Regions from separate parts of the Asaia bogorensis NBRC 16594 genome, predicted to be linked through region 1. Evidence: riboswitches for the same ligand, from Rfam matches in the RefSeq annotation. Region 1 holds a riboswitch; each other region holds the start of a gene.

What was found. Region 1 has a riboswitch for cobalamin ahead of Asbog_RS02765 (DUF1636 family protein). Riboswitches for the same ligand answer to the same signal wherever they lie in the genome.
Region 2: another riboswitch for cobalamin. It lies ahead of Asbog_RS07985 (TonB-dependent receptor); the one in region 1 lies ahead of Asbog_RS02765 (DUF1636 family protein).
Region 3: another riboswitch for cobalamin. It lies ahead of Asbog_RS11785 (HoxN/HupN/NixA family nickel/cobalt transporter); the one in region 1 lies ahead of Asbog_RS02765 (DUF1636 family protein).

The regions. Positions count from the first base shown of each region.
Region 1 covers NZ_AP014690.1:608,427-618,613, forward strand. The annotation lists gene Asbog_RS02740 (Hint domain-containing protein) at 10-1,512, shown strand; gene Asbog_RS02750 (DUF3313 family protein) at 1,970-2,737, opposite strand; gene Asbog_RS02755 (HAMP domain-containing sensor histidine kinase) at 2,879-4,306, opposite strand; gene Asbog_RS02760 (response regulator) at 4,303-5,007, opposite strand; cobalamin riboswitch at 5,172-5,376, shown strand; gene Asbog_RS02765 (DUF1636 family protein) at 5,520-5,936, shown strand; gene cobW (cobalamin biosynthesis protein CobW) at 5,933-6,946, shown strand; gene cobN (cobaltochelatase subunit CobN) at 6,950-10,187, shown strand, end outside.
Region 2 covers NZ_AP014690.1:1,775,751-1,785,937, reverse strand. The annotation lists gene Asbog_RS07995 (cation:proton antiporter) at 1-841, opposite strand, end outside; gene Asbog_RS07990 (M48 family metallopeptidase) at 1,042-1,860, shown strand; gene Asbog_RS07985 (TonB-dependent receptor) at 1,973-4,204, opposite strand; cobalamin riboswitch at 4,292-4,495, opposite strand; gene Asbog_RS07980 (phosphocholine-specific phospholipase C) at 4,737-6,758, opposite strand; gene Asbog_RS07975 (TonB-dependent receptor) at 6,776-9,169, opposite strand; gene Asbog_RS14790 (DUF2809 domain-containing protein) at 9,304-9,675, opposite strand; gene Asbog_RS07965 (DUF817 domain-containing protein) at 9,738-10,187, opposite strand, start outside.
Region 3 covers NZ_AP014690.1:2,688,148-2,698,334, reverse strand. The annotation lists gene Asbog_RS11810 (polyprenol monophosphomannose synthase) at 1-237, shown strand, start outside; gene Asbog_RS11805 (glycosyltransferase family 39 protein) at 341-1,783, shown strand; gene Asbog_RS11800 (S46 family peptidase) at 2,446-4,536, shown strand; gene Asbog_RS11795 (SDR family oxidoreductase) at 4,830-5,693, opposite strand; gene Asbog_RS11790 (NAD-dependent succinate-semialdehyde dehydrogenase) at 5,899-7,269, opposite strand; cobalamin riboswitch at 7,470-7,684, shown strand; gene Asbog_RS11785 (HoxN/HupN/NixA family nickel/cobalt transporter) at 7,839-8,873, shown strand; gene Asbog_RS11780 (TonB-dependent receptor domain-containing protein) at 8,936-10,187, opposite strand, start outside.

The sequences.
Region 1 (10,187 bases):
ATCCAATTCATGCAGACGCCTACTGAGAGCCGGTTTGACGGCAGCCCTCACTATGCAATTGACGGGGGTATCTTCTCAATCAGGGCCTCCGACCTGCCGCGCAGCCAGTCTTTTTACCAGTATGAGCTGGATATCGGGGCGAGAGGGGGAACAGTCGATGTGGACATCAACGCTCTTACTGCGCCGGGACAGTACTGGATTATCTACGTCAATCTGCCGCCTGGTAGCACGGGGGTCGATTTCTATTTTCGCGTGATCAACAACGCCAATGACTCCATCTGGGTCTCGACGAGCTATGACCGTCAGGCGAATACGACGAGCATGTATTTCAGTACCAAGAACATGTCAGGCGAGCCTTCCTACATCGAGCTCGTCCTGCCCGGACGGCCCTTCAGCAACTCCTATGGACCCAATGGCTTTCTGCCTCCCGGCACGGAAATGTATAGTGCGGGCCCGGCCTATTGCTTCCTTGAAGGCGCGCTGATCGAGACCGAGTGCGGTGAAGTCCGTGTTGAAGAACTCGTCCCCGGCCAGAGCGTGATGACCTATGACGCGCAGGGTGCGCGGATGGGTTTGCGTGAAATCACATGGGCAGGGCGCGATACGGGCCAGGTCGGGCATACCGGGCATGATGATTTGGATCACAGGCCAATATGCATTCTCGAAAATGCGTTTGGCGGGGGCCTGCCGCATAAGACCCTGTCTGTGACACCCGAACATTGTTTCCTGATCGATGGCGTGCTGCTTCCGGCCAGAATGCTGGTCAATCACCGGTCTGTTTTCTATCTGACCGATCTGACGCGCTATCCCTATTTTCATTTCAAGACCGAAGGTCATGCCATTGTCAGGGCGAATGGTATCCTGACCGAAACCCTGCGTGATGACGTGCGCCAGTTTGTGCGTCGCAGTGCCGGGGGGAATGCCGATGGGGCAGGGCTGAACGCGTCGGCCGAGGCGGCGTTTGCGGCACCTCTATGCACGGATCACGGGTTGGCCCATACCATTCATACCCGCCTGAATGAGCAGGCTACGGCTATGGGTTTGCAGGCGCAGACCCATATGAGAGTACTTGAGCATGATGCCGGCCTTCATCTGGTTCTGGCGGATGGACGTCGCCTGAACCCGATCCGCCTCAATCAGCGCTGGGCGGTGTTCTCCCTGCCCGCGGGGCAGAATGCCGTGCAGATCGTTTCACGTCATGCGCGCCCTTGTGACACACATGGCCCCTATCTCGATGACAGGCGCGACCTTGGGGTGCGCGTGGGCGAGGTCACCCTGTTCGGGTCTGACATAACGCGCTCTATCAGAGCCCATCTCGACGGTCATGCTGTTGCAGGCTGGCATGATGAGGGTGCAGGCGCGCAGTCGCGCTGGACGAATGGGCGGGCTTTGCTTCCCCTCGGTGAGGCGCTGGGAACACAGGCTCTTATGACGATCGAAGTGCTGGAGACGGCACTGTATTTCCAGGATTATTCGACAGGGACGGTCGCCAGCGAACAGGTCGCAGCCTGACGTGGATCCGGATGGGGCAGAAGGCAGAATCTCCTGCTTTTTGCCTGCCTGTCCTGCACGACATGGGCGACATCAGGTATCATGTTCTCGTGCCGCATGATCTCGGTGCAAAAGGCACTCCATCTGTTGCTTCAGGGAGGCTGATCGTTCCCTTTTTCGCCATGGGGCAGAAAGCCGACAGGGCGATCGAGACAGGCGGGATGGCCAGATAGGGCCCTGCGGAACACCATGAAAAATTGTCGAAAGGATATGCTCGGTCAGGGTGAGCACGTCCCGGTTGATGATAAGGCCGAGCAGGGGCCAATGTCGTCTAACGGCAAGGCGTAACGGGTGCATGAGAAAACACTCCTCGTCTCATCGGGACATATGATGGGGGGATGAGGGTGCGCGGGCCTCAATGCCGAACCGCCCCCCCTCCGCGCGCTCTGGACAATGGGCTTGTGGAAAGCATCGGCAATCAGCCTGAGAGCGGTCGGGTGATGAGGCCCGATCTGTGCATCTCCTCATCCATCAGATTCGCTGCGAGATGGAAGGCACGCCGGGCATGGGCGTAGGGCAGCCATTGCCCCATCATGTTCCACGGCATGCCGTTATTATAGGTCGCGATGGCCATAAGCGTGCTTCCGTTGCTTGCGTCGATGGCCAGAAGTTCCTCGCTGGCGCCCCCTGGTGCTGGCGGGGGAATGGGGGGCAAGCCGCCTCCTGCCGCACCGGCCGCAAATCCGGCGATAATCGGCAAGGCATTGTAGTACCATTGGCTGCGACGCAGATTGGTGATGGCCGCTCTGATGCGGATTGTGCCGGGGGGCAGGGTGGCAAGGCCGGTCTCGTTCAGGATCACCAGATCCTTGCCCAGTGTCTTGTGCAATTCATCCTCGAAAGCCCGTATCACGCGTTGCTGGGCTTGCGGGGAGAGATGGGCTGCCTTGCTCGTCGGGCGCCATTGCACTGGCTCGATGACTGCATAACGGTAGATGATTCCGGCCGGTGCCTTGGGAGCAAAAACCAGATCATCACCGTGATTGTCAGGATGGGCCATGAGCCCATAGGTCTCGGGCGCAATGAAGCCGGTCTTCGTCGTTCCCTGTCCGGCGCAGGCGCTCAGCGCCATCATGCTGGTTATCAGGACGGGATACAGAAATCCGGGGTTCATCCGCCGTGGTGAGGCGGGTTTGCGGGCCAGAGAACGGGTGAGGGAACGAATGGCGTAAGGCAGGCGAAGCATGGTCAGGCGCGTCTCCCGGGCAGGAAAGGCGGCACAGTCTCCTGACAGACAGGGGACGGGCCGGGTGATTTCCCTCTTTCTGCCGGTCGCGTCTTTCTGCGTTATGTCCCGTCTGTGGCCATGTGGAAATATTGGCGTCTTTCAGTCGGAAGCGGGCAACAGGACACGCACACGCAATCCGCCTTCCGCCCGGTTCTCGATGATGATATCGCCGCCCAGACCGCGCATGACGGTACGGGCCGATGTGAGGCCAAGTCCAACCCCGCCTGTCTGCCGGTTGCGCGATTTGTCCAGCCGGAAATACGGCTCGAACACGGCATCGAGCGCATCAGGTGGAATCCCTGGACCCTGATCGAGAATGGTGACGACCCAGCCCGTCGCCCGAATCCCTGCGGGTGATGCGTCTGTCATATCGGCTGGCGCGAGGATAATCTGCGGTGGCGTTGCATATTTGATCGCGTTCTCGACCAGATTGGTGAAAACGCGCTTCATGGCGTGAACCGGACCGCGATATCCCACTCGACCCGGATTGTCGTAACGCACATCATGCCCCTGATCGCAGAAATCATAGGCGACGGTTTCAAGCAGCCCGGAAAGATCGAAAGCCGTCTGTGTTTCATGGGAGGCATCGTCGCGGAAGAACGACAAGGCGCCATCGATCATGGCCTGCATCTCGTCAACATCGCGAAACAGGAGTTTCTGTTGCGTCGGGCAATCAATGAACTCTCCGCGTAGTCTGATACGCGTGAGCGGCGTGCGCAGATCATGCGAAATGGCAGCAAGCATCGTGGTGCGATCGAGGATGAATTTCGCGATACGCGCCTGCATGGCGTTGATCGTCACCGCCACCTGACGGATCTCTCTGGGCCCCGCTTCACTAACGCCCGCATAATTGGGCTGCGCGTCGAGCCTGCGGACTTCATGGGCCAGATATTCGATCGGGCGTGAAAGCTGGCGTGAGGCGATGAGTGACACCGCGATGATCCAGACAAACAGCATCATGCCTTCCAGCATGAGGCGCTGAAAGGCGTAAAGCCCCCAGAAACGCTGAAGGGCAACACAAAGCACCCAACTGCCGTCATCGAGCTGGATCCCGACGAAATACGCGTCGTGATACAGCGAACGGTCATAGGGCAGGCCGGGGAGGGTAGAGACAGGGTTATCTTCCTGGAACACCGCGATGGCAGGAGGCCTTTGCCCCAGAAACGGGCTCAGGAAATGCCAGCTCTCCTCAATCTCGCTGCGACGGTAATGCCCCGCAGCCAGAGCCTTCGCGAGCGGCGAGGCTTCCGGGTACCACCCGAAATGGATCTGTCTCGATTGCGCTGCTGCCAGCAGCGTTTCCCTGTCCGTGGCGGGGGCGACCCGCACCATGCGAAGCACGGCCCCAACCTCTCTCACCATACCGGTGGCTTCAATATCAGGCTTGCTCCACTGGCCGCCAAATTCAACAAAGACCGCGAGCAACAGCAGCGTTATCCCGGCGGCAAGGGCCACAGTAACAATCAGGCGGCGGGAGATGGTGTCCTGTGTGAAAATGCGATCGGGGGGGAGCCTCGCCCATCTCATCGTTTCACCGCGGCGGTGAACATATAGCCGCCATTGCGCACGGTGCGTATCAGGGTTGGATTTCTGGGATCGTCCTCCAGCTTGGCGCGCAGGCGGCTGACCTGCACATCGATACTGCGATCGAAGGCGGCATGGTCGGGGCCGCGAGCCATATCCATCAGCTGGTCCCGCGTGAGAACGCGTTGCGGGTGTTCGACAAAAGTCAGCAGCAGATCGAATTCACCCCCCGAGAGCGGGACGAGCGACTGGTCCTGCGCGCGTAGTTCGCGACGGGCAACATCCAGAACCCAGCGACCGAAACGAAGGACAGGGCGCAGCGACGGGGTTGTCTCGCCCGGCGTGGTAGCACGACGCAGGACCGCCTTGACCCGGGCCAGAAGCTCGCGCTGGTCGAATGGCTTTGTCAGGTAATCATCGGCCCCGATCTCGAGCCCCACGATACGGTCAGTCAGATCGGCCATGGCAGAAAGCATGATGACCGGGATGCGGGATCGGGCACGCAGGCGCTGGCACAGGCTGAACCCGTCCTCATTGCGGAGCATGATATCGAGAATCACCAGATCGACCGGTTGCCTGTCCAGAATGGCAAACATGGTCTCGCCCGTTTCGGCCGTGGAGATCTGATAGTGATGCTTTTGCAGAAAACTGCCGAGAAGGGTCAGGATATCCTGGTCATCATCGACAAGAAGAAGATGAGGCATTGGGGTCATCCCTCAGTCGTATCACGCAGGCTCGTCCGTATGATGTCAGCAACGGACATGATGTTTCAAGTTGCAAACAATCGGATGGAGCGATGCTCCGGGTCACAGGGGAAAGGCGCGCGTCGCCCTGTCCTTTCCGGGCTTTGCATCTCCTTTGGCAAAGCTGCTAGGAAATAAGCGACGGTGCCTCGCAAGGGGTGAAAAGGGAAGCAGGTGCGTGCCATGTGCATCAGTCCTGCGCTGCCCCCGCAACTGTAGGTGGTATGTCATTGCCGTCGCAGCCCACTGGTGACCATGCCGGGAAGGGGGCGGCAATGCCGGGCAACCGGGACCATGAGCCAGGAGACCTGCCGTCGCGTCACCGATTTCACGATCCGGCGGGGTGCCCGGAGCGCGACAGACCATGAACCCGCACCCTTCATCGAGGGGCGGCTTATGGCAGGCCGGGATATCCCGGCAATCATCCTTGTGCCCTGTTGCGCCCGTTTTGCGGGCCTGGTCCGGGATTGTTCATGGCCGAACCGATAACATCTTGCGATACGCCTCCCGTCATTCATGTCTGCCTTACCTGCAGGGATGGGGGTGAGGCGCTGCACGAGGCCCTCTTGCAGCAGGCGACCACCGCCGGTGTGCGTGTCGAGGGGGTCAAATGTCTTGCGGCGTGCCAGCGGGGCTGCACCGCCACCCTGTCCATGCCCGGCAAATGGTCGTGGCTTCTGGGAGGGTTGAGGCCTGAACTGGCGGAGGATCTGATGGTCTATGCCAAGGCCTATGAACACTCGCGCTCAGGTACGGTCATGCCCTCAAAGCGTCCTGAAAGCCTGCGCGATATTATTTTGGGGCGTTTTCCTGGCCAGTTGTCGCCGTCAGGCGAATCTCTTCAACCTGCTGCACCTGCCCAACCTGCCGCATCTGAAAGACTGTCATGAGCAAGATTCCTGTTACCATCATCACCGGCTTCCTTGGTGCGGGTAAAACCACCCTGCTGCGTCACCTGATCGAGAAATCTGATGGCCGCCGCATCGCGATCGTGGTCAATGAATTCGGTTCTCTGGGCATCGATGGCGAGACCCTGCGCGGGTGCAGTATTCCGAACTGCCCTGAGGAAGATATTGTCGAACTGACCAATGGCTGCCTGTGCTGCACCGTGGCGGATGATTTCATCCCCACCATGGAAGCCCTTCTTGATCGCCCGACCCCACCCGATCACATTGTCATCGAGACCTCGGGTCTTGCCTTGCCCAAGCCGCTGCTCAAGGCGTTCGGCTGGCCGAGCGTGCGCACGCGCATGACGGTGGATGGCGTGATTACCGTGGTAGATGCGCCGGCAGTGGCCGATGGCCGCTTTGCCGATGACCCTGAGGCCGTGGCGAAGCAGCGCGAGGAAGATGAGTCGCTCGACCATGATAACCCGCTCGAAGAGGTTTACGAGGATCAGCTGGATTCAGCCGATCTGGTCATCCTCAACAAGACGGATCTGCTGGATGACGCCGCCCTCACTGCGGTCGAGGCCGGTCTTGCTGCACGCAAGCGTCGGGTGCGCGTGATTCGCGCCCGTGAAGGGCGTGTCGATCCGGCTGTGCTGCTCGGCCTTGCCGCTGCGGCAGAGGACGATCTGGCAGCACGCCCCTCGCATCATGACGGGGCAGATGAGCATGAGCATGACGATTTTACGAGTTTCGTGCTGAGCCTGCCCGAACAGGCCAGTGCCGAAGCCTTTATCGCCAGACTCGAGAAGGTGGCGCGTGAGCATGATGTGCTGCGTATGAAAGGCTTTGCCCGCGTGGCCGGCAAGAGCCTTCGTCTGGGCGTGCAGGCGGTGGGCGCGCGCATCCGACATGCCTATGAGCAGGGCGAGGCGCCAGAGGGCAGGCTGGTTGTGATCGGTTTGCATGGGCTTGACCCCGCGGCTGTGCAGCGCAGCTTCGACGCAGGCTGAGCCGTGCATATTCTCTTTCGGGAAACGCATGATCTGGATGGGCAGGCTGTGGCCGAGGACCTTGCCCACGCGCCAGCCGATCTTGTCCTGCTGTCGTTTTCCGAAAGTGATTTGCTAGGCCTGCGCGATGTGCACAGGGCGTCAGACCCCAGTTTACAGGTCGCCACCCTGTCGCGCCTGCGTCATCCCCTGTCGGTCGATCTTTATCTGGAGCAGACGATTGCCCATGCACGTTGCGTAGTGGTGCGCTTGCTCGGGGGTACCGAATACTGGCGTTACGGCGTGGATGAACTCAGGCTCGTCTGCCGGGAAAAGGCCATTCCACTGGCCTTCATCACCGGCGAGGCCACGCCGAATACTGCACTCGAAAGCCTTTCGAGCATCGCGCCCGCCCAGTGGGCCCGGCTCGACAGCCTGTTTCGCGAGGGCGGAACACGCAATCTGCGCTGTGCGCTCACCCTTATGGGGGCTATTGGCGGATTAAATGCGGATGACGGGGCCGAGGCCGAAAAGCTGCCTGAGGCCGGAATTTACCGTCGCCTGAACACGGACGTCTCCAGTCGGGCTCTGGTCGTGTTCTACCGCGCCCACCTCCTTTCTGCCGATCTCGATGGGATCGATGCGCTGGCAGAGGCGATCGCGGCTGCCGGATGCGGGGTCGATCTGGTGTATGTCTCGTCCCTTCGCGCGGCCAAAGTCGTGCCTTTTCTCGACCGGTGGCTTGTGGACGATCCCCCCGACATCATTCTGAATGCCACGTTCTTCGCCTCTCGTGGGGATGATGGCGGGGCATCGGTCCTTGAAGCAGCGGGTGTGCCCATCGTCCAGCTGCTCCAGCCGGGCACGACGCTTGAAGGGTGGCGCAAGGCCGCCCGGGGGCTGTCACCGTCCGATCTTGCCATGCAGATCGTCCTGCCCGAATTTGACGGTCGTCTTTCAGGGGCACCCATATCGTTTCGCGATGAGGCACCGCCCGGCCTGCCAGCCCGGCGCGTGGCTTATGCCCCCGGTATCGCGCAAATTGTGCGCCAGATGCAGGGCTGGTTGCGTTTGGCAGCCGAAACGCCAGGCGAGCGGCGTCTGGCGCTGGTTCTCTCCGATTATCCCGGCGCCGAAGGGCAGGCCGCCCACGCTGTTGGGCTGGATAGTTTTGCCAGTGTCGAGGCCATCGCCACCATGCTGGCCAGTGCGGGATACGACGTGCCGCCTCTTGTCGCGTCAGAACTGCCAGACAGATTGTGCCGCGCCGCGCCCACTCTCATCATGAGTGCCGACGCCTATCGGGCGGCTTTCGACACCCTGCCTGAGTCGTTCCGGCAAAAAATCATTGCGACATGGGGGATGCCCTCTCAGCCGGTCAAGGCGCGCTTTCTGCGCGTCGGCGCCCTCATTCTGGCCCTTCAGCCCGGTCGTGGTGAGGAAGCTGACCGCAAGGCGCAGTATCACGACCCCGATATTGCGCCCTGCCATGCCTATATCGGCTTCTATCTCTGGCTGCGCCGCATCGGCGATATCAGTGCAATGATACATCTGGGCACGCATGGCACGCTGGAATGGTTGCCCGGCAAGGCGGTGGCGCTCTCACCTGAATGTGCCCCCGCTGTGCTGCTGGACGGGGTACCGGTCATCTACCCTTTCATCGTCAACAACCCCGGTGAAGCCGCTGCGGCCAAGAGGCGCCTCGGTGCGGTGATGATCGGTCACATGACCCCGCCCGTGCAGCGTGCAGGGCTCGACAGCGCCATGGAGTCCCTTGAACGCCTGATCGACGAATATGCCGAGGCAGACGGGCTGGACAAGCGACGCGGCACCATGCTGCGCCGTCAGATTCTTGATCGGGCTGCCGATCTGGGAGTGCTGGCCGAAAGCCATTCATGCGCTACCGGCCGGGAAGGGGCCGACGGGCGCAAGGCACGCGTGGGGACGCCCAGGGATGATTCGGCGGATGAGGCCGAGGCGCTGGCGCGGCTCGATGCCTATCTGTGCGACGTCAAGGACCTCCAGATACGCGATGGCCTGCATGTTTTCGGCTGTACGCCGCCCCGCCATGATGCGCTGGTCGCGATGCTGTCCGAAACAGCCCATGTCCCCCCCGAGGCGGTGCGGGCGCGTCTGAATGCCTGTCCCGAGGCCGAGCGTCTGGCTCTTCTGGCGGCGCTCGATGGTCGTTTCATCCCCCCCGGCCCCTCGGGCGCACCCACACGCGGGCGTCTGGATGTGCTGCCGACAGGCCGCAACCTGACAACGACCGACCCGCGCATGGTGCCCACGCGGGCCGCCCTGCTTCTGGCCCATCGTACGGTCGAGCTTCTGCTGGCACGGCATATCCAGGAGGAAGGCGAAAACCTGCGTCATCTCGTGCTCGATCTGTGGGGCAGCGCCACGCTGCGCACGGGGGGGGAGGATATGGCGCTGGCTTTCCTGCTCATGGGCGTTCAGCCCCGGTGGGATGCCACAAGTGGCAGGCTTTGCGGCTTCGAGATCGTGCCGCTCACCGTGCTTGACCGGCCCCGTGTGGATGTCACCTTGCGTATATCTGGGCTGTTCCGCGATGCCTTTCCGGGGCTGATCGATCTGTTTGATCAGGCCTCACGCGCCGTAGCCGCGCGTGCCGAAGACGCGGAGTGGAACCCGCTCACTCTCGACCCTGACAGTTCGCGCATATTCGGTGCGGCACCGGGGGCCTATGGCACAGGACTCGAGGCGTCACTGAGCCAGGGGGGCTGGAAGGACAGGGACGAGCTTGGCCGTCGCTATCTTGAAGGGTCACAATGGAGCTATGGCGGCGGTCGGGAAGGCGTCAGGGCCGGGGCGGAGCTTGCCAGTCGTCTCGGCCGGGCAGAGGTCGTGCTGCACATGCAGGACCATGCCGAGACGGATCTGCTCGAAAGCGTTGATATGGCAGCGCATGAAGGTGGGCTCGGTGCCGCAGCGTCCAGCCTTGGGAATTCACCGATCCTGCTTCATGGCGATACCAGCCAGCCCGATACGCCCCGGCTGCGCGATGTGGCGCAGGAAGTGGCGCGTGTAACACGGGGCAGACTGGCCAATCCGCGCTGGATTGCGGGCATGATGCGCCATGGCTATCGGGGTGCGGCGGAAATGGCGCGTGGTGTCGCAGCGCTTCAGGGCTGGGCGGCGACCCTGCCCACACGGCTGGACCGACAGATCGATCTTGCCTTCTCGGCTTTGCTGGAAAACGAGGAATGCGCCGCGTTTCTGGAGGCCCATAACCCGGAGG
Region 2 (10,187 bases), 1.2 Mb from region 1:
CTTCGAACGGCAGACGCCTTACCCATGAGGGAGGCATAAAGGCTCCTGCGAAATACGCCCCGATCAATTCGTGTAAACCGAGCGTCATGCTGGCCCAGGAACCAAGGCTGAGATAAATCGGTACGACTGCCCAGATCAGGGCTTTTGGCGGATTGCGGACGTGACGTGACGCGAGTGAGCCGACGAGACCGAGGCCAATCAGAAGGAGCAAGGCAACGCATTGCCTGAGACCCCAGCTGTGCATCGCTGATTGTCGTTCCGCAGCGAATTGCAGCAGAGCCAGACCGATCCATAGCGTTGCGTCATCGATTACGGCCAATTTCAGAGCGAGCTGCCCGATTGGCTTGTCTCGAACGGGCAACTCGCGAACGATGCCTATGAGGACTGGAAGCGCACTGACGGCGATACACAATCCGATGGAAGCCGCGCCAATGAGCGGGGAAACGGCTGGTGCATGCCAGCCTGGGAGTGGCAGAAAAAAGTAATAAACGAGTACCGTGCCGATGAGAAAGGGACCGCCCAGCGCCGAAGCTGCTCCTCCCAGGAGGCGAGGCAGGCTGGGTGCCGGTATCTGGCTTTCACGGTTGTCGCCCTCAGGATGCTGCCACATTTCCATCCCCGCGGTAAAAGCGAGGACGAGAACTGCGACCCAGCCTATCGTATCACCGTAGAATGACGGGACGCCGACGGATTTGAGAGGCAGATGCCATACGGCGGCGAGAATGCCGATGAGGATCGGGATCACGGCAATGGGTATGGCGCGACCGAGCAGACGCCACAGGATCCAGGGAACACAGACGAATAAACCCAGATCCGCAATGAGCGCCGTAAAATCGTTCATACCTGTCCTTTCCGTTTCGCACGAAAAGATAGCTTAATACCTGAACCAAGGGAAATGATCACAAGGGTCGATGGTCCCCCCAGACGCATTATGTCTCGCAAACCTGGATGAAACGGTAAATCACATGCAGATTATTCCGCCTGTTGATACTGCTTGTCTTGCTCATAGAACTATAACGAGAAGAAGGGCATCACACAGCCATGACATCTGACATAAAACAATATCGCCATGCCAAGGAAAGACTTTACGGTGGGACCCTGACAGTTCTTGGGACCGCTGTCTGGCTCATTCTGTTGGCTGCTTTTGTCATGGTTGCGCTTGTGCGCCCGAACGGTCTGGCCCAACTCGTGGTGATCGCTCTCTATCTCGGCGTGCTCGGCGCGATCAGTCTTGTCGCAGCAGCGCTTTATCGGGCCTATGCGCTTGGCAACATGGTAGCCCTCTCCTCGAGGCAGTTCCCTGAACTCCATGCGACCTTTGCTGAAGTCAGCCAAAGGCTCGGCCTGCAAGAGGTGCCTCGTGCCTTCATCTACAACTCGCACGGTATCACGAACGCCTTTGCCATACGCCTGCTTCGTGGGCGCTATGTGTTCCTGACATCGGCTATCATCGAGACAGACACAGATGCGCAGCTCCGCTTCATCATGGGTCATGAGATTGCCCATCATGTGCTGGGGCATCTTGATGGCTTCAAGACTTTCCTTCGTGCGCCGGCCTATCTGGTACCGCTCCTTTACCATGCCTATTCGCGCGGACGCGAGTATAGCTGCGATGCCGTAGGCGCTTCGATACTGCCGGATTATCGTGACGGTGTAGGGGCCTTGCAGATGCTCGCTTGCGGAGCACGGCGCCTCAATACGTCGATGAATGCTGAGGCTTTTGCCGAGCAGGAGGCACAGGTGCCGGGCATGGCTGGCTTTGTGGTGGAGATCATGTCTACCCATCCGCGCCTCACGCGACGCGTTTCACGTCTCATCGCGCTTTTCGCAACACCCGAACGGAAACACGGCGCTGTCTGACCCGTCGCGTTCTATAGACAAGCGTTATTGGGTTGGATGACACACGGGACGTTCAGCAAGGGGAGGTGGTCCCCGTCTGGATGACGAGGGAGGCATCACGCCTCCCATACTTTCATAAGGAGGCCTGCATGCTGACCGTGAAGGAGCGCGGCGCGCCGATCAGGACCTCGCTTGGATAGCTGGTGTCCGCCCATTGCACGTAATGCTTGTTGGCAAGATTATCGATCCGGCCATACAGGGTGATCCCCTCACAGACGTGCCAGCCGGCAAACACGTTTACGAGTGCATAGTTCTTGAGCGTGAGAGTATTGGCGTAATCACCCTTGCGTGCAGAGACGTAACGCATGCCCGCGCCCAGATCGAGCGGCAGGTCGAAAACGTTCGACCATACGCCCCATAGATTGGCCGTTACCGCCGGGACGTCCGGAACCTGATTGCCGCTCGCATCGGTCGCGGCATTCGGGAAGAACGTGCCGTAACGGGCATAGGTATAGGCCACGTTCCCCGAGACGCTCCAGTGCCGGTCAATGCGCCAATCGGCCTGCCACTCCAGACCGCGCGATTTCTGGCTGCCGGCTGTCGAGACACTGTCCTGTCCGGTCTGGACCAGCACCCTCGTCCTACGGATATCGAAGAAGGACAGGGTTGTGACGAGCCGTCCCGAGAGAGCGCTTGCCTTGAGCCCAATCTCTCCCTGACGTGAGTGACTCAATCGGGAGAATTGCCCTCGATTGGCAAGGAAGAGATTGGAGCCCGGTGGGTCTTCAGCCGTGGTATAAACCCCATACAGGCTCAGATTGGGCAACAGGTCGAAAACCGGACCTATGCGGAAATTGGCCGGATTGTAATGCCCCTTGAAGCTGGTGGACGCATTGAACTCGCCATTCTGGTTAAAGTTCTGCCTGTCGAGTGAAAGCCAGTCATATCTGAACCCTCCCACCAGCCGCAGCCTGTCGGTGATCGAGAGGGTATCCTCAAGAAAGAGGCCCGCGTCGATCATGGTCGTGGGAGATTTACGGTAGGGATACTCCCCGGCAAATGACCCGAGTGCGCCACCTTCAGGGCTCGTCAATGAGACGCTGTCGGCATAATCCGCATCGGGAAAGCCGCGATTGCGGATGAAGCGAATGTAGTAGGCATCTCCGCCAATCACGAGGCGATTGCGTAACCCGAACAGGGGATAATCGAAACGGGCATCGACACTGTCTCCAAGCTGATGCTGGTTCTGATAGACATAGAAGCGATCGCGGCCGACCCGGCCGGGCGTGATTGCCTGTCCGCTCGCATTAGTGGCGCCGGGTGACGCGATATAGCTGTAGGTCTCGGCATTGTCCCAGCGACGTTTGGCATAAAGGAAATAGGCCTTGTCATGCAGCGAGATGTGGTCGCTGGCAGCCCAGTCCAGATGCAGCGTTGGCGTCGCATTGACGGAGCTCGCCCGTGGGTTGGCCACGTTGTAGTTGCGCCACAGCGACGCGCGGCTGATGACAAGTCCCTGAGTTGAATGGAGCAGCCCACCAGCTGCGTCTTTTACAGCAGAGCCCGGTACGAGCGGCGCACCGTAATAGGTCGAGAGATTATCGGTCAGGTAATCGACGGTAAAACGTGCCGTGAACTTCGCGTCTGGATGCCACAGGAGCGTGGTGGTCCAGTCATTGCTGCGCGGGTTGGCGCCTTTGACATAGCCATCAGACGAGGTCCGGCTGAAGTCGCTTCGTATCGCCAGGGTACGGGTGAGGGGCACTGACCCGCCAATGCCTGCATTCCAGCTATTGAAGCTCCCGTAGGAGAGCAGGGCGTTGGCACGCACATGATCCATGTCCGGCGTACGCGTGCGCATATCCACGGTACCGCCGACGGCACCCTGGCCATAAAGAACGGAGGAGGGGCCTTTCAGGATCTCGACCGCCTCAAGGTTGAAGGCGTTGAGCGGCCGGTTCACCATGGTCGTGGGACCAAAATAGAAACCGTCGCGCAGGATCAGCACCTGGTTGCCGCTGAAACCGCGCATCATGAGCTGGGCCGGATTGCCGGGCGAGCCACCGGAGGTCACACCCGGTGCGAAATCGGCAGCATCTTCGGCATGCACATAGCCGCGCTGCGAGATGATCTTCTGATCGATGATCGAGATCGAGGCCGGATTATGCTGGAGGCTGAGTCCGAGCCGGCCGCCTATGGCTGGGCGTGCCTTGAGGCCGGTACTCTCACCATGAGCCGTAATGTACTCGTCGTTGCTGCCTTGCTCCTGAGCGAGGGCAGCAGGTAAAAGCGGCAGAAGGCCAAGTGCAGGCGCGAGCGAGATGCCGGCCAGAAGACAAGCCCTGAGTGAGCGCATGGGGCGCATGTTATGTGTTCTATCCCGTGTTCACGTCACTACGATGGGCAGCGTTTCCCCTGCCACCTGCAGGACACCCCGCCCGCCGGTTCTCGTCCGTGACCCCGTGTGATGGCAGGTCTCCTGACTTGTGCGTCATGATGTGCGAACTGGCCTTCCCGGGGGGATAGTCCCAGTGGCTGAACCCTTGGCGGGTCCACGTTCGCACACTCTTCACCTACAGTTGCGGGGGCAGTCATGGCGTTCGACCATGTTCCCTTTTCATCCCGTCTCCGGGACACCATCGGACTGGACCCTAGCTTTCCGACCCGTGCTGTCAATGCTGCGCGGGTCCTGGTCTATAGTTTGGCTTTTCCTTGCGTCTATTTTGCGACAGCGCTGACAGGCTCGGGTGCGCAGGCGTGAGACGGCACAGACGTGCCCCACGCGCTCGGGAGCGAAAGGGTCGCGCCTTCATGAGGCCCTGTCCCTGTTCTGGCGACTATGGCTGTGTCGTTCTCGCTAACGATTACGCACGTCGTTATCCCGAAGAGACAGGCTTTCAGGCCGGGTTCCCACGCCCGAAATGCGGGTCCGACCGGCTGGGCGATCCGTTTTCGACATGACCCGCGAGAGAGAGAACAAGCTTGCCCGAACGGGTGACGCAATCGACATGGTACCAGTGGTCACTCACGGCAACCGGTATGGTAAGGTGCAAAATCCGCCCCGGTTGTACGGAAAGGTCCTGTCGCTGCCCGGTGTAGTGATCGATGAGCAGGAGCACGACGGGTTCGTCTGCACCGGTCCCCTGTCCCGCGCAGTTCAAGGACAGATGCAGGCTGTTTCCGTTCGCCTGTGAAGTCAGGCCAATGCGGCTCTCGGGATCATGGAGATGGTAGAACCCGTTCGGCCCATAGATCTCGACCGTGCCTGAGGCGGCACAGTGGAACATAGTGGTTGTCTTGCCTGCAACGGTCAGATGTTGGCTTGCCTCACCCGTCTGACGGATACGAAAAACCACACCCTGCTCGGCCGTGTTGGCAAAGACCAGTTTCGTCGGCGCATCGGCGTGGCTTGTGACGGCGAAGCGATAAGGCAGAGCCCGGCTCGGACGCTGACCGGCCTCCTGCAGGGGCAGGCTACCATGCTCAGGTACGAGCGGAGGTGGGTGTGCACAGGAAATTCGTGTCTGGGGCAGATACGCGCTCGTATCAGGAAGAGCCACGGACCACTTCGCATCAGGCTTGCTGAAATCGAAGGCAGAGGTCAGATCGCCGCAAACCGCACGGCGCCAGGGTGTGATGGTCGGGCAGGGCACATTGAACCGCTGCTCCAGAAACCGGATGACCGACGTATGGTCGAAGACCTGTGAATTGACCCACCCACCTTTTGTCCAGGGCGAAATGATCAGGGCGGGTACGCGAGGCCCGAGGCCGACCGGCTCGCCGTGATAGGCCTCACCGTCCGGAAGCTGGCGAGTTGCTGTCTGCGTTGAGGGAACAGGCGGCGGTACATGGTCGAAAAACCCGTCATTCTCATCGTAATTCAGAATGAAAACGGTCTTGGCCCATGTGTCGGGATGTCGAACGAAAATGTCGATCAGCTTGGAAATCAGATGCTCGCCAAAGCCGGGCGGCGCTTCGGGATGCTCCGAAAGGGCCGCCGGTGGGACGATCCACGACACCTGAGGCAGCGTTTCATCGGCAATGTCTTTCTCGAAAGCCTCCAGCAGGTAGCGCCCTTCCAGTTCGTGCATGTTCTCCTTGTTTGAGCCCGGAACGACAGCGCGCGCCTGACGATAGCGCCAGTCCTGCTTGTCGAGATTACGGAACTGCCTGAAGGAGGCGAGGGGATTGTCGCCAAAATTGTCGTATTCCTGGTAGAATTTCCAGGTCACCCCGGCCTCCTGAAGGCGCTCGGGATAGGTCGTCCAGTCAAAAGGTGTGAAGGCAGGATTGTCGTGCGCCATATCGGCAGACCAGTTGCCGTCATCGACATTCTCGACCGCCTGTTTGCCATCAGCGCCGACGGCAAGGCCGTTTGTACCGGTAAAGAAATAGAGTCGGTTGGGATTGGTCGGGCCGAAGATGGAAGCGTGATAGGCGTCGCAAATGGTGAAGGCGTCGGCCAGCGCGTAGTAATAGGGAATTTCTGCGCGGGTAAAATACCCCATCGTCATCGGGCTTTTATGAGGGACCCAGCCATCCCACTCGTTCCACGCGGCCTGGGTGCCTTTCCAGCTATGGTCAAGGCTTTTGAGGCAGGCCGCCGAGGTATGGATCGTATCAAACAGGAAAGGCCATATGGCCCGGCCTTTTGCGTCCTTCTGGGCAAAGACCGGGCTCCCATCCGCCTGCTTCTCGGCGCGCGGGTCGCCAAAACCACGCACGCCACGCAAGGTGCCAAAGTAGTGATCAAAGGCACGGTTTTCCTGCATCAGGATAACGACATGCTGGACATCCCTGATCGTGCCGGTTTCACGATTGGCAGGGATGGCGAGGGCCTGACGCAGGTTTTCTGGCAACATGGTCCCTGCCAGCGCGGCAGCACCGAGATGAAGGAAATGCCGACGGCTGGGTTTCATGCTGACTGCTCCGGAACTCAGTTGAAGTGCTTGCGGATCGTGAAGAAAACCATGCGCGGGGCTGCGGCCTGAAGCGTCTGGAATGTGCCGGACGGATCGGAATTGATAAAGCCGTTGCTGCCCACTGTCGCCACATAGCGCTTGTTGAACAGGTTGGAGACGTTGATCTGCGTATCCAGACCGCGGAGCCAGAAATTATGGCTCTTGAAGCGATAGCCGAGATTCAGGTTGAACACGTCATTGGCCGGTACATAGGCATCGTTCGTATAGGTGTAGTAACGACGATCCTGGATCTGCATGAGCACATTGCCCCAGATCTGCCCGTCATCATAGCCGAGCTGCACATTGGCCAGATTGCGCGGCATGCCGACCACGTTCTTGCCCTTGATGGCGGCCGAGACCTTGCCATCAGCCATCACATCATCCTCATAGAAGGAGTTGTTGAAGGCATAGGAAGCGAAAATCGACCAGTTGGGCGCGAATTGCCAGTTCACGGCTGTATCGATACCGCGTGAGATCACCCCGCCGACATTCGACAGAACAGAGGCGTTACCCTGAATACCCACACCCTGCGTCACAGCCAGCAGGCGATTGCCGAATTCGACATAGTAGCCTGTCACGGTCGCCTGGAATGTCTTGGTGTGATAGCGGTAGCCGAGTTCTTCCGTGTTGGACATTTCGGGCTTCAGCTTGCCCTGAAGCGCCTGGAAACCGGCAACTGTGGTCGAGAAAGGCCCCGAGGTCTGGGCGCTATCGAAGGCAGCCATGTTGCGCGCATAATCCACGAAGATTTCGTGGTTATGGTTGAACCGATAATTCGCACCGACCTGAGGCAGGAAGCCATTGGTGGCGTTGAGCGAGCCCGAGGGATAAGCCGTGGGCATGGGGGTGCCCAGATAGCTGCCGTTCATGGCGCGAGCCGTGTTGTCCACGATCAGCGACTTGAAGCCGTAATTGACCTTCAGCTTCGGTGTAATCTTCCAGGTATCACCCAGATGGACCTGATAGGTTTTGGTGTTGAAGGCACTCTGCCACTGCGTAGCGAAGGCGTTGTCACGATACCAGTGCGTCGAGGAGGGCGAACCATCCAGTGCCAGCGGGTAGAACCGGCGTGCCTGATTGAAATTGTTGTTTTCGAACCAGAAGCCGCCCTCGATGGCATGGTTGGCAATCTTGTATGTCAGGCTGCCAATGAAACCGGCGCGATGGATATCGTATTCCGTCGTGCGGGTGGAAAGAGGGGAGCCGCCAAGCTGTGCGGGTGTTGCCGTATAGGGCGTAACCCACACGCCTTCACCTGTGTTGGTGTGGCCATAACCCATGACATAGCCGGAAAGGCGATTATTGACCCGGAAATCGAGCTTGCCATAGCCCATGGCGTCCTCGCGCAGGCCGCCTGCGTTATAATAGACGGTATCCTGATTTTCGATGCCCTTGGGAAAGGCGGTGCCATTCTGATAGGCGTAGGCAATCTGCTTCGCGCGGGCGTAGTTGCCTGTGATATTGTCGAGATTATAGCCGTAGGTCTTGATCTGGGCGAGGGAGAGATCCTGATAGTCGTTCTCGGCGCGCTTGGACCAGTCACCAAAAACAGTCAGTTTCAGGTTATCACCCAGAGGCTGGACATATTTCGCATTGGCCTGGTCCTGGCGCTGCACGCCGTCACCCTTCCATTTATTCGCATCCTGATGGTCATAGGACACGTAGAACTTGCCGCCGCCCTTGAGCAGACCGCTATTAATGCGAGCGAAGGTCCGCCAGGTCGAGGCAGAGCCGATTGTACCGCTGACATCGGCGCCGAACTTGTCTGACGGATCGATGGAGGTGAATTGAAGCGCACCACCGAGGTCGTTGGATGCTGCAACACCCACAGCCCCTGCGCCCTGCGTCAGCGTGGCGGGGCCGTTATTCTCGGTTTGCAAGGCGCGACCGATGGAAAGCCCGTTATCGTTGCCATAGGCCAGATTGCCCAGCGGGACGCCATCAAAGGTAAAGCCAAGCCGGCTTTGGTCAAAGCCACGAATGATGATCTGCTGCGACCATTCATAGGAGCCGAGCGGATCGGACGAGGTGAACATGACACCCGGCAGTTTCGACAGCGCCTTGAACGGGCTCGTACCCGGTGTGTATTCCTGAATGGCCGTACGGGAGATCGTCTGTGTTTCGCGGGCCTGACCAGCGCCAAGCACGATGATCGACTCAGGCGATTTTGCCTCGACTGAGGTTTTTGGCGTGACAGCTGTTGGGACTGCACGTCTGCCTGCTGATTGAAGCTTTCGCGTTTTTTTCTGCTCGGGCTGAGCCGCGTCACGCTGTGCAACCGTAACATTCTGGGCCATCGCCGTGGGATGCGTTGCGACAAGCAGGGCCGGAAGGCTGGCCGAGATAATGAGACGATGTCTGAGTTTCATTGAAAGGAGCCGTTTCGTCCGAGAGGGTCACGATGCGGCTGGTCATTATCGTGACAGGACGTGTCAAAGTATTATGGTTTTATTAAAATCAGATCGGAAACAAAACATTCATCACTCTGTCATATAGTAAAACTCTAAACAGGCCTCTCTGATCTCGCTTTAAGTGCGCGGGTTGCGGCCAGCGCGAACGCAATTCCCGTGATATAGGCGATTAGGTTGAGCCACGAGAATTGCTGCCCCAGCAGGAAATGTCCCACACTATTGCGCCTTAACGTTTCCAGAGCTTCACAATGAGCCAGCTTGATACATTCGCTGGTGCCGGCTCCAAGGGCGGCGAGAAAAAGCGTGCGCCTCAAGGATTTCCCACCTGTGAGCAGCAGGGCAAGGAACCAGAACATGGCCCCCCAGAGGATGGATCCGCTCCATTTCCTGACAATTAGAGGCAAGCCAAGAGGGGCAAGGCGGCAACACAGACCTAGCGTCACGACAAGCAGACACAGCCCCATTGAGTGCAGACGCCCCAGGCTTTCATGTCGAGGGGGGAGCAAATTTTTCTCCGTCGGTCTCACTACCCTCCTGTCTCCACCGCGTTTGCGAGATGTCGCGGACGATCAGGCCGCAGAAGTAGTGTGACCGTGATGAAGGCGACGTATAGCAGCAGATACCAGGAAACGAGTTTCTGGGGATGGACGACCCATGTAAAATCACGCTTTGCGTAGAGCCATGTTCCGGTGAAGGTGCCGATATTTTCCGCAATCCACAGGGCAACGCTTGAGAAGAAGGCGGCCAAAGGCAAGGGCATGCGCCAGAAAAAATCGATGATCCGATAATGGATGACGCAGTGCCGATAAAGAAGAACGGTCGCGAGAACAAGCAGCCAGCGCAGGTCCGGAAGATAATGGTGCGTGAAGAAATTGGCATAGATGGCAAGCGCCAGGAGCAGTGAAAGCCTGAAATCCGGATAAGGTTCGAAGCGCATATCGAAAAGGCGTATGACACGCGCCATGTAACTGCCCAC
Region 3 (10,187 bases), 1.1 Mb from region 1:
AGTGGCTTTTTCCTGATGCGGCAGCGTGATTTTGAAGCGCTCGCTCCTCGCCTGACCGGACACGGGTTCAAGATCCTGTTCGAGATTATCATGACCAGTCCGAAATCGCTCCGGATCAAGGAGTGTCCCATGGTTTTCCGGGAGCGCGTTCATGGCGAAAGCAAGATGACACCCAGGATCATTGGCCAGTTTTTTGTGGCTCTGGCTGAAATCAAGATACGAAACGCCTTCCGGTGATCATGTCAGGCGAAGGTGGGCTCTCTTGAAGCAACTGAACAAAATAGTCGTCGCGTATTATCCGCATTTTTTTCTGCTGTTCGCGGCCCTGATGATACGGTTCATGACATTGGGGAACCCCATCCTTGAATGGGATGAGGAATTCTATCTCTTCGGAGGGGGGCGGTTACTGCAAGGCTATCTGCCCTATGTCGACTTCTGGGACCGCAAGCCAATTGGCCTGTTTCTGCTCTACGCCGTTTTTCATCTATTCGGGGCGTATCGGGTTATCGCCTACCAGATCGGGGCACTGCTCGCCCTGTGGGGCACGGCGCTACTGATACGGCGCATGGCGTCGAGGATTGCTCCCGCCAGCGGAGCGCTGGTTGCGGCGCTCATCTATGAGATTTGGCCCACTCTGGCACAGGGCGAAGGTGGCCAATCGCCCATTTTCTATAATCTCCTGGTCGCTGGCGCGATGTGCCTTCTTCTGGATCACCTGCAAGATTTCGAGGGGAATGATAGAAAACGCCGCAGAACGCTCGGCATCCTGATCATGCTCCTTTTAGGGGTGGCTATTCAGATAAAATATACCGTTGTCTTCGAAGGGATGTTTGCTGGTCTATATCTGATATATCAGGAAATAAGATCAGGGAGTGCCCCCAGAAGCATCATTGCTGACTCTGCCATATGGGTTTTCGTTGCCGTATTACCCACGATTGCCTCTGCTCTTTTCTATATAATGAGCGGTTATGGGCATGAGTGGCTGTTCTCCAATATTTCTTCGGTGTTTCTGCGTGCGACCGAAAGTCATCAGATTATCTCGGAGAGACTGATCAAGCTTCTGCCTTTGCTGGGGCCGTTTTTCATCGTCATGGGCGTGAATTTTCTATTTAGAAGAAGCTATCCTGCACAACAGACACCTTACGTCTTGTTTCTGACTATGTGGGCGATGGTGGCGTTCGGTGCGTTCGTGATTTTTGGCACCTGGTACATCCATTATATCCTCCCGCTCCTCGTACCCTTTTCCATCCAGATTGCCCCGCTGTTCTACAGGAAATCCGGTCGCAATCTGGCGTGGCTTATGGCAATTCTCGGGCTGGTGGCGTCGCAGCTGAGTACCTGGAAGCATTTGAGATCGAGTGGTGGAAAAGAGCTTTTCCTGGCGCTCGAGAAAAGTGTGGATTACGGAAAATCAGGTTGCCTTTTTATCTATAACGGTCCCGTTGCGCTCTATGATGCCCTGCCATATTGCCGATTGACGTCGCATCCATTTCCATCCCATTTCGGGCTCGAGCGCGAAGCCGGTGCAACGGGCATGGACCCTCTCGCGGAGCTGCATGCCGTTCTGACGCAGGAACCTGCATATATCATCAGCCAGGAGCCGGAAGCTGCCGGTGAAAACCGGAATGTGCGCAAGGCGCTGTATGACGCGCTCTCCCGGGATTATGTCAGGACCTACAGCTGGATTTCGCGACCCCATCGCAGAATGCTGTCGGTTTATAAACGGAGCAAGGGGGTGCTCCCCCCTCATCCTGCGCTTGCGCCTGTCCCACAGTCAGAGTGACCTTCCTTTTGTCAAACCTCGGGGCGTGGGTGTCGTGATCGTTCCGATCGAATAATGAGAGACGTGGCCAATCGCGTCCGTCCCCGTGCCACAGATCGACCAGGGACAGGCATTTGGGCGATTGCCTCGAACCTTCATGCCGCGCGACGTTCCCGCTACATGACGCGCCTTTTCGTACGCATCTTTACGCTGTACCAGAACGGGTTCAGGATCGGCCGGGTCGTAAGTTGCCTGTTCGTGCCCCGGCAATCATGGCTGCCCATGTCAGGCTGCTAAATGAGCCTGCGACGCCAGATGAATTGGCGCTTTTCTCCCGTCTGATCGCACCGGTCGGATGATCGCGGCGTGGAAAGGCCTCAAGGTTCCTGACTGTACGTTTGGTACGATTACCGCAGCCTCCTTCGGGGAACGCATCTCAACGCGACGGTAAGAGACCTAATTCTCATTTCACAGCGTGATTTTTGCAATTTGAGCCTCTGGGGAATAGCCCCTTCGCAAGCTGGCGTCTTTTCCGCTGCCCCGATGGGTTTAAGCGTGTGGCACGCTGGCGACGGCCAGCCAGAGCTGCTGGACAAGGTCACCGTGCTGATTTTCGGATTTGCAAAATGGCGTAGGTTATGGATTGATACATTATATCATCATTCAGAGCCGAGCTGCTGCCCATGACCCGTGCCCGTCTATCGCTTTTCCTCTCCTCGGCCCTGTTCGGTGCCGTAACGCTTGCGGACGCTGCACGCGCCGATGAGGGCATGTGGACATTCGATCATCTGCCCAACGCGACTTTGCAGAAGACCTATCATTTCAAGCCTGATGCCGCCTGGATCCAGCACGTTGTGCAATCCTCGGCACGTCTGGCCGAGGGATGCTCTGCCTCCTTCGTGTCAGGCAACGGTCTGGTCATGACCAATCATCATTGCGCCAATTCATGCCTTGCCGCCTTGTCTGACAAGGATCACGACTATTTCCGCGACGGGTTCTACACGAAGGACCTCGCCGATGAGCGCCAGTGCCCCGGTATGGAGCTCGATCGCCTCGACACCATGAAAGATGTGTCTGCCCCTGTGGCAGAAGCCACCAAGGGCAAACAGGGGGCCGCCTATTCGGCAGCCCTGCAGGAAGTGGAAAGCAAGCTGACCAAGGATTGCGTGGGCGGTGACGACGCGCATTGGCGCTGCGACATGGTCTCGCTCTATCATGGTGGGCAGACCGCGCTTTACCGTTATCGCCGCTACAACGATGTGCGCGTGGTGATGGCCCCCGAGCAGGGGATCGCTTTCTTTGGCGGTGATCCGGATAATTTCGACTATCCCCGCTACGATATCGATCTGTCGATGCTGCGCGTCTATGAGGGCGGCAAGCCGGTGAACACGCCGTTCCTGCAGTTCGATCCGAACGGCCCCAAGGCGGATGATCTTGTTTTCACCTCCGGCAATCCGGGGCGCACGCAGCGCGGGCTGCCTGCTGCAGCCCTTGCATTCCAGCGTGATGTCGCCAATCCGGCAATCATCGCCATGCTTTCCGTGCGTGAGGGGATGCTGTGGCAATATAGCCGTGAAAGCGCCGATCACGCTAAGCAGGCGGAAAATACGCTGTTCGGTATCCAGAACGGTCTGAAATCCTATTCCGGCACTCAGGCAGCACTTCAGTCAGGCGATATCGTGAGTCGACGTGCGAAAGAGGATGCCGCCCTGCAACGCTGGATCGATGCCGACCCGGCGCGTCGTGCTGCTTATGGCCAGCCTTTCGCCATGGTGGACAAGGCTGTTGCGCTTGAGAAGGATCTGTTCACGCGTAATCTGGCCATCGGTATGGTTTTCCGTGGTTTCCTTGATGACGTCATGACCCTGGTGGAAGGGGCCCATGAGCGGGCCAAGCCCGACGCCAAGCGTCATGCGGGCTTCCATGACGCCCAGCTTGGCGAAATCGAGACCAGCCTTGGTGCGAAAGAGCCTTTCTATCCGGATCTTGAAACTGCTTCGCTGGCACTCAGCCTGACCAGCCTGCGTCAGATGGCTGGTGCCGATGACAGCCTTGTCCATCTCGCCCTTGGCAATGATGCACCGGAAGATGTGGCGGCGCGCCTTATCAAGGGGACGCATCTGTCTGATCCGGCACAGCGTCTCGCTTTGTGGAAAGGAGGTCTCAAGGCCATCGAAGCCTCGACCGATCCGCTGATCGTCTTTGCCCGCAAGCTTTATCCCGATTATGCGTCACTTCATGATCGTATGCGTGACGAGGTTTCCGCCCCGCTGCACAAGGCTCAGGGCGATATTGCCCGTGCGCGCTTCGCTCAGGCCAAGGCTGAAAATCGCCTCGATGCGTTGTATCCCGACGCCACGTTCTCGCCCCGCCTGTCCTATGGCACCGTCAAGGGCTGGCGCAAGAATGGCACGGATGTCGCGCCCTTCACGGATTTTGCGGGTATGTATCGACACGCCACCGGCAGTGAGCCTTTTGCTCTGCCCAAGCGCTGGCTGGACGCGAAGGCCAATCTGGATCTGGCAACGCATCTCGATTTCGTTTCGACCAACGACATTGTGGGGGGTAACTCCGGTTCTCCGGTCATCAATCGCGAAGGTAAGGCTGTCGGCCTGATCTTCGATGGTAATCTGCCGAGCCTTGCGGGTGATCTCTATTACGACATCAGCAATAACCGCGCTGTCGCGACCGATACGAGCGCCATCATCACCGCGCTCAGAGTGGTCTATAACGAGAAAACACTCGCCGATGAGCTGACCAACGGTCATCGCTGATCTTCGGTTGGATCAGTGCAGGAAGGGGGTAACGCATGGCGCTCCCCCTTCCTGAGGAGGGAAAAACCTCCTCTAGTCCATTCGTGTGGGTTCTGGAGCGGCGATGCCATCGCGGCTGTCGATGAGGTAAAGTTACCTCAAGTACGAGCCTCTGGCCCAGATTGCGGCATCACCGCAATGCCGCGTGTGGCGGCAGCCCAAGCCAGAGCTTTCTTCTGGATAATTCCAACATCCGGGGTTCCCAAAGGGCGACGGCCCTTTGGTGGGGCGTGGGGCAAGGCCCCACCTATCCCTCAGATGACAGGCGTGCCGCCCGTCACGGCGATGGTCGCACCCGAGATATAGCTGGCTTCGTCGCTGGCCAGCATGACGTACGGTGCGATCAGTTCGACAGGCTGGCCAGGGCGGCCCAGCGGGGTATCCTCGCCAAAGACATGCACGTGGTCGCCATGCATGGTGGCAGGAATGAGCGGTGTCCAGATCGGGCCCGGGGCAACGGTGTTGGAGCGAATACCCTTCTCACCAAGCAATTGCGCAAGTCCGCCGCTGAAATTCTGAATGGCGGCTTTGGTGGCGGAATAAGCAAGCAGGCGCGGCTTGGGGCTGTCTGCATTGACCGAGATGGTATGAATGATCGAGGCGCCGCGCTTCATATGGGGAACAGCGTGGCGGGTCAGACGGAATGTCGCGCCGATATTGGTGGCAAACGTATCGTCCCACTCATCTTCCGAGATGTCCTCAAGAGCGAGGCGTTCGATCTGGAAAGCGGCGTTGTTCACCAGAATGTCGATCCGGCCGAAGGTCGAGACTGTCTGGTCGATCACGGATTTGCAGATCTCGCGTGACTTCAGGTCGCCGGGGAGGAGAAGCACCTTGCGGCCCGCCTTTTCGATCCAGGCAGCTGTTTCCGCGGCGTCGTCGGCTTCCTCGTCAAGATAGGAAAGCGCGATGTCGGCGCCTTCGCGCGCAAACCCGATTGCGACTGCACGGCCTATGCCTGAATCGCCACCTGTGATGAGGGCAATCTTGCCCGCGAGGCGACCTGAGCCCTCGTAGCTCTCCTCACCATGATCGGGGAGGGGCGTCATGGCTTTGGTCTGACCCGGGATGCGATCCTGAAGGGGGGTATCAAAGGGGGGCTTTGCGTAATCGGTCATGATGAGGCTCCGTTTTCCGGACGGCGGTCAAGTGCCGCGGGCTGTGCGTTGCACCCTATTCATCGCGAAAATGTGAGCCTTAGTTTCATGGCAAAGCGTGTCGCGGCGCTCACAAGGTCAGGAATGGGCTTTCGTAAGGCCTTGCACAGGGCATCCTGAGGGCCTGTCACGGATCAGGTGGACGATCGTGACAGGCCGGTTTTCATCAGGCTGAGCGGATCAGCTTGTGATTGACGAATTCCTCGATCCCGTTGGAGGAAAGTTCGCGGCCATAACCGGAGTTCTTGACCCCGCCAAATGGCAGTTCCGGGGCGGTGCCCGTCACATCATTGATAAACACCATGCCGGTTTCAATGCGCTCGGCGAGCTTGCGACCACGCTCGACCGAAGCCGTATGAACGGAACCGCCCAGACCGAACGGAGAGTCATTGGCAAGTGCGATGGCGGCGTCGTCATCGGCCACCGGGTAGACAATGGCGGCGGGCCCAAAGATTTCCTCGTAGAAAATCGGGTTATCCTTGGTGACATGCGTCAGCAGGGCCGCCTGCATGAAAAAGCCCTCGCGATCGAGCCTCTTGCCGCCGGTGACAAGCTTTGCCCCGTGATCGACTGCTTTTTCGACCTGGCTCAGTGCGAGCTTCATGGCGTTTTCGCTGCTCATCGGGCCGTGAGTGACGCCCTGCTCGAGCGGATCACCATAGCGGAATTCGGCCAAGGCGTCGGAGAGGCGACGCACGAATTCGTCGGCCAGCGATTCATGAACGATCATGCGCTTGGCGGCGGTGCAAACCTGACCGTTATTGGACATGCGCCCTGCCACGGCACGGGGGATGACCTCGTCGAGATTGGCATCGTCGAGCACGATGAACGGATCGGAGCCGCCGAGTTCGAGCGTGGTCTTTTTCAGGGCCTTGCCAGCCTGTGCGGCGACAGCGCTGCCTGCACGCTCACTGCCGGTCAGGGCCACGCCACGCACTTCAGGGCGCGCAATCAGTTCTTCCGACACATCATTGTCGATGAACAGATTGGTCCAGGCTCCCTTGGGTGCCCCGGCTTCGAGGAACAGCGCCTCGAAAGCGAGGGCGCATTGCGGCACACCCGGTGCATGTTTGGCGAGCACGACATTGCCGGCCATCAGGTTGGGACCTGCCACGCGTGCGAGCTGGTAGTAAGGGAAGTTCCAGGGTTCGACGCAGTAGATGACACCCAGAGACTGGCTGAGGACCGTCGCACGACCTTCCGAGACAGGGATCTCACGCGGGGCTAGGAATTTCTCGGCGTTTTCGGCGTAATAGGCGAGGATCTTCGCAGAGAGTTCGGTCTCGGCAATGGCCTCGGGCAGAACCTTGCCCATTTCGATGGAAATCAGTCGGGCGTATTTCTCCTTGTTCTGCTCAAGGATCTGCGCCGCCTTGCTGACGATGGCCTTGCGCTCGGCAAAGCTGCGATGACGCCAGTCACTTCTGTAAAATTCATGGGCGGCGTCGAGTTTTTCAAAAGCCTGCGCCTTGGTGTGAAGGTCGAACTCGCGCTCGGTTTTGCCTGTGGCGGGGTTGATCGTACGATAGGCGCTCATCGTTTTCTGCTCCCGTTTATCTGGTGTCCGGCGCATGGCCGAACCAAAGTCACGGTCGAACAAATGCCTAGAAAGGCGCATGGTTTCCCTCAAAGGGGAGGCAATATCGGTTGGGTAACCCCCTAAACGCACGGTTTGGGCATGGAAGAAACACCCGCATAAAGGCCGCTGAACGCTGGCTTTCGCCTGGTTGAGACGGTAGGGTCGAGCCCGTCGAGGGTCTTGCGCGAGTGAGTGAAAAGGGAATGTCGGACGGGCTAGCTGATCCTGAGAGGATCGGGCGCGAGGCGGCAGCTGTCCCCGCAACTGTGAGCGGTGAGCGCCCTGCCGGAACCACTGGGTGCAGGTCATCCGGGAAGGGGCAGGGGAGCGATGAACCGTGAGCCAGGAGACCTGCCCTTGTCATGTCTGACGGCCAGACCGGACGGGATGATCCGGTTGTTGCGGAGAGCCCTTCTCGTGAACGAGTTTACCCTGCCTTCTGACGTGCTGCGACGCGCACGAAATGCCGTCAGGCCTGAACTGCTTCCTCATCGGGGATCTTTGATCGGGCACAGAGGGAGCCAGAGATGAGCGCTGAAACCTTGCCGGTGTCTCCGCCGTCGCTGCGCTGGCGCATTTCCCTGCTGGGGATTGGCCTGCTTATGGCCAATATGGCGCTCTGGGTCTGGACCTTCATGATGTTTCGCGATCGGCCCTTGCTGCTTGGCAATGCCCTGCTGGCTTATGGTTTTGGCCTGCGTCATGCTGTCGATGCCGATCATATCGCCTCGATTGACAACGTCACGCGCAAGTTCATCCAGATGGGGCGTCAGCCCTTGCTGACGGGGTTCTGGTTTGCCATCGGTCATTCCCTGATCGTTGTGCTGGCGGCGCTGGGCACGGCGCTGCTGTCACAGGCGATGCAGGATCGTTTTGGTGCATGGCGTGATATCGGTGGCATTGCCAGCACGCTTGTTTCGGCCGGCTTCCTGTTTGCCCTGGCCATCACGAATTTCATTGTCCTGCGCGGCGCCTGGCGCGCCTGGCGTCACATACGGGCAGGCGGGGCGATCGAGGAGGTCGACCCAGAAGCGCTTCTGAACCGGGGCGGAGTGCTGTCGCGCCTGCTCTATCCGCTGTTCAGACTGGTCTCGCGCAGCTGGCATATGGTGCTGCTTGGCTTTCTGTTCGGCCTCGGCTTCGATACCGCGACAGAGGTTTCGCTTCTGGGGCTGTCTGCCTCACAGGCGAGCCGGGGTGTTTCGGTTGCGGCGATCATGATCTTTCCTGCCCTGTTCGCTGCGGGCATGGCCCTTGTCGATACGGCAGATGGTGTTCTCATGCTCGGGGCCTATCGCTGGGCCTTTGTCGATCCGCTGCGCAAGCTGCGCTATAACATCATCATTACCCTGATCTCGGTGATCGTGGCTGTCGGGATTGGCAGTATCGAAACGCTGCGCCTGCTGGGTGATCAGATCGGTTTTGAAGGGCGGTTCTGGGGCATGGTGGCCACTGTCAGCGACAGCTTCAACCAGATCGGGTTTATCGTGATCGGGCTGTTCGTGCTGGCCTGGATGCTGTCTCTGATTTTCAGCCGGGTCGATGCACGGCGCAAAAACTGACGAAGGGCTTACGGTCTCGGCGCGCCGGCGGTCGCGAGTACAACCACCAGCGGGCGTTGCGTTCAGAAATGGGCGCCAATGCGCATCTGAAAGGCGCGACCGATAAGCGCCTCGTAATAACGGCCCACGCTATAGATGACTGCATCGCGTGGCAGGGCGTCGGTGATGTTGTTCACCACGAAGCTGGTCGAGAAATGCTCGGTTACGGCATAGTCGAGTGAGAGATTGAAATAGGCAAAGGCCGGGCGTTTGTTGCCCTCATAACGCGTGGTCGGCACCTGAAGGGCCACGAGGCTCGGGCCATACCAGATAGTCTGCCACTGAGCGTTAAAGGGGCCACGTATCCACGTGGTGTTGAGCGTGAAATTGTCATTGGGCGCAGCAATATTACCTGAAAGCAGATAGGTGCTTCCGGCATAATTGCGCGTGCTCTTGACGTAATGCACGTAGTTGCCTCGAAGGTCGATTGCCCCCGAACTCTCAGGCAGACCCAGACGGGAGAGGGGAGTGTTATACTCTATCGTCGTTTGAAGGGCCTGGGTCTCGTAGCTGGCGATATTATAGTAGCCGGAGCGGAAAGAGGAAATTTGCCCCGATGAATCCCGGGTGAATGTCGAGCAGAAGCGATTATTCGGGTAGATGCCGGTGTCATAGCAGGCGTTGAGCAGATCATTGGCACTCAGATAGGTGATGGCATCAGCAACCCTGACATCCACGAATGAGGCTTTGACATCGAACCCGCGTATGAAATGCGGCCTGAATTCAAGGCTGCCCATATAGCTTTTGGAACGTTCATTAGAGAGATTCCGGTTTCCTCCGGCTGTACCCTCGACGCCGTAGGAATTGAAGTTCGAGACGAAATTCTGAGGCAGTCCGGCGCGTGCGCAATTGGCGGCTCGCAGGGCCGGGTTGGGGCCCGACGCAAGGCCTGTATCGGAACAGGGATCGACGCCGTTCTGATAGGTCGAGGATTGGGGGGAGTAGAGTTCGCCAATGCCGGGATTGCGTACCGATAGAGCGTAATTGCCGCTCAGACCGATATCGCGTGTGGGCCACCAGGCCGCACCGGTCATATAGGTCCAGTAGGTACCGGTGATACTGTTATAGGTTACGCGCCCATTGGCCGTCAGGGAGAGATGATAGGCACCCGGGAGGTGCATTGCCGGTGAGATCAGAGGGATATCGAGCTCGCCGAAGCCCTCATGCGTATGATAAGCGCCGCCCGTATACGGGATCGACGCGCTGTTGCCGTAGGGGAGATAGCTGCCATCGCCCTGTTTCCAGCCAAGCAGATAGGCGCCGGGGTCAAAATGA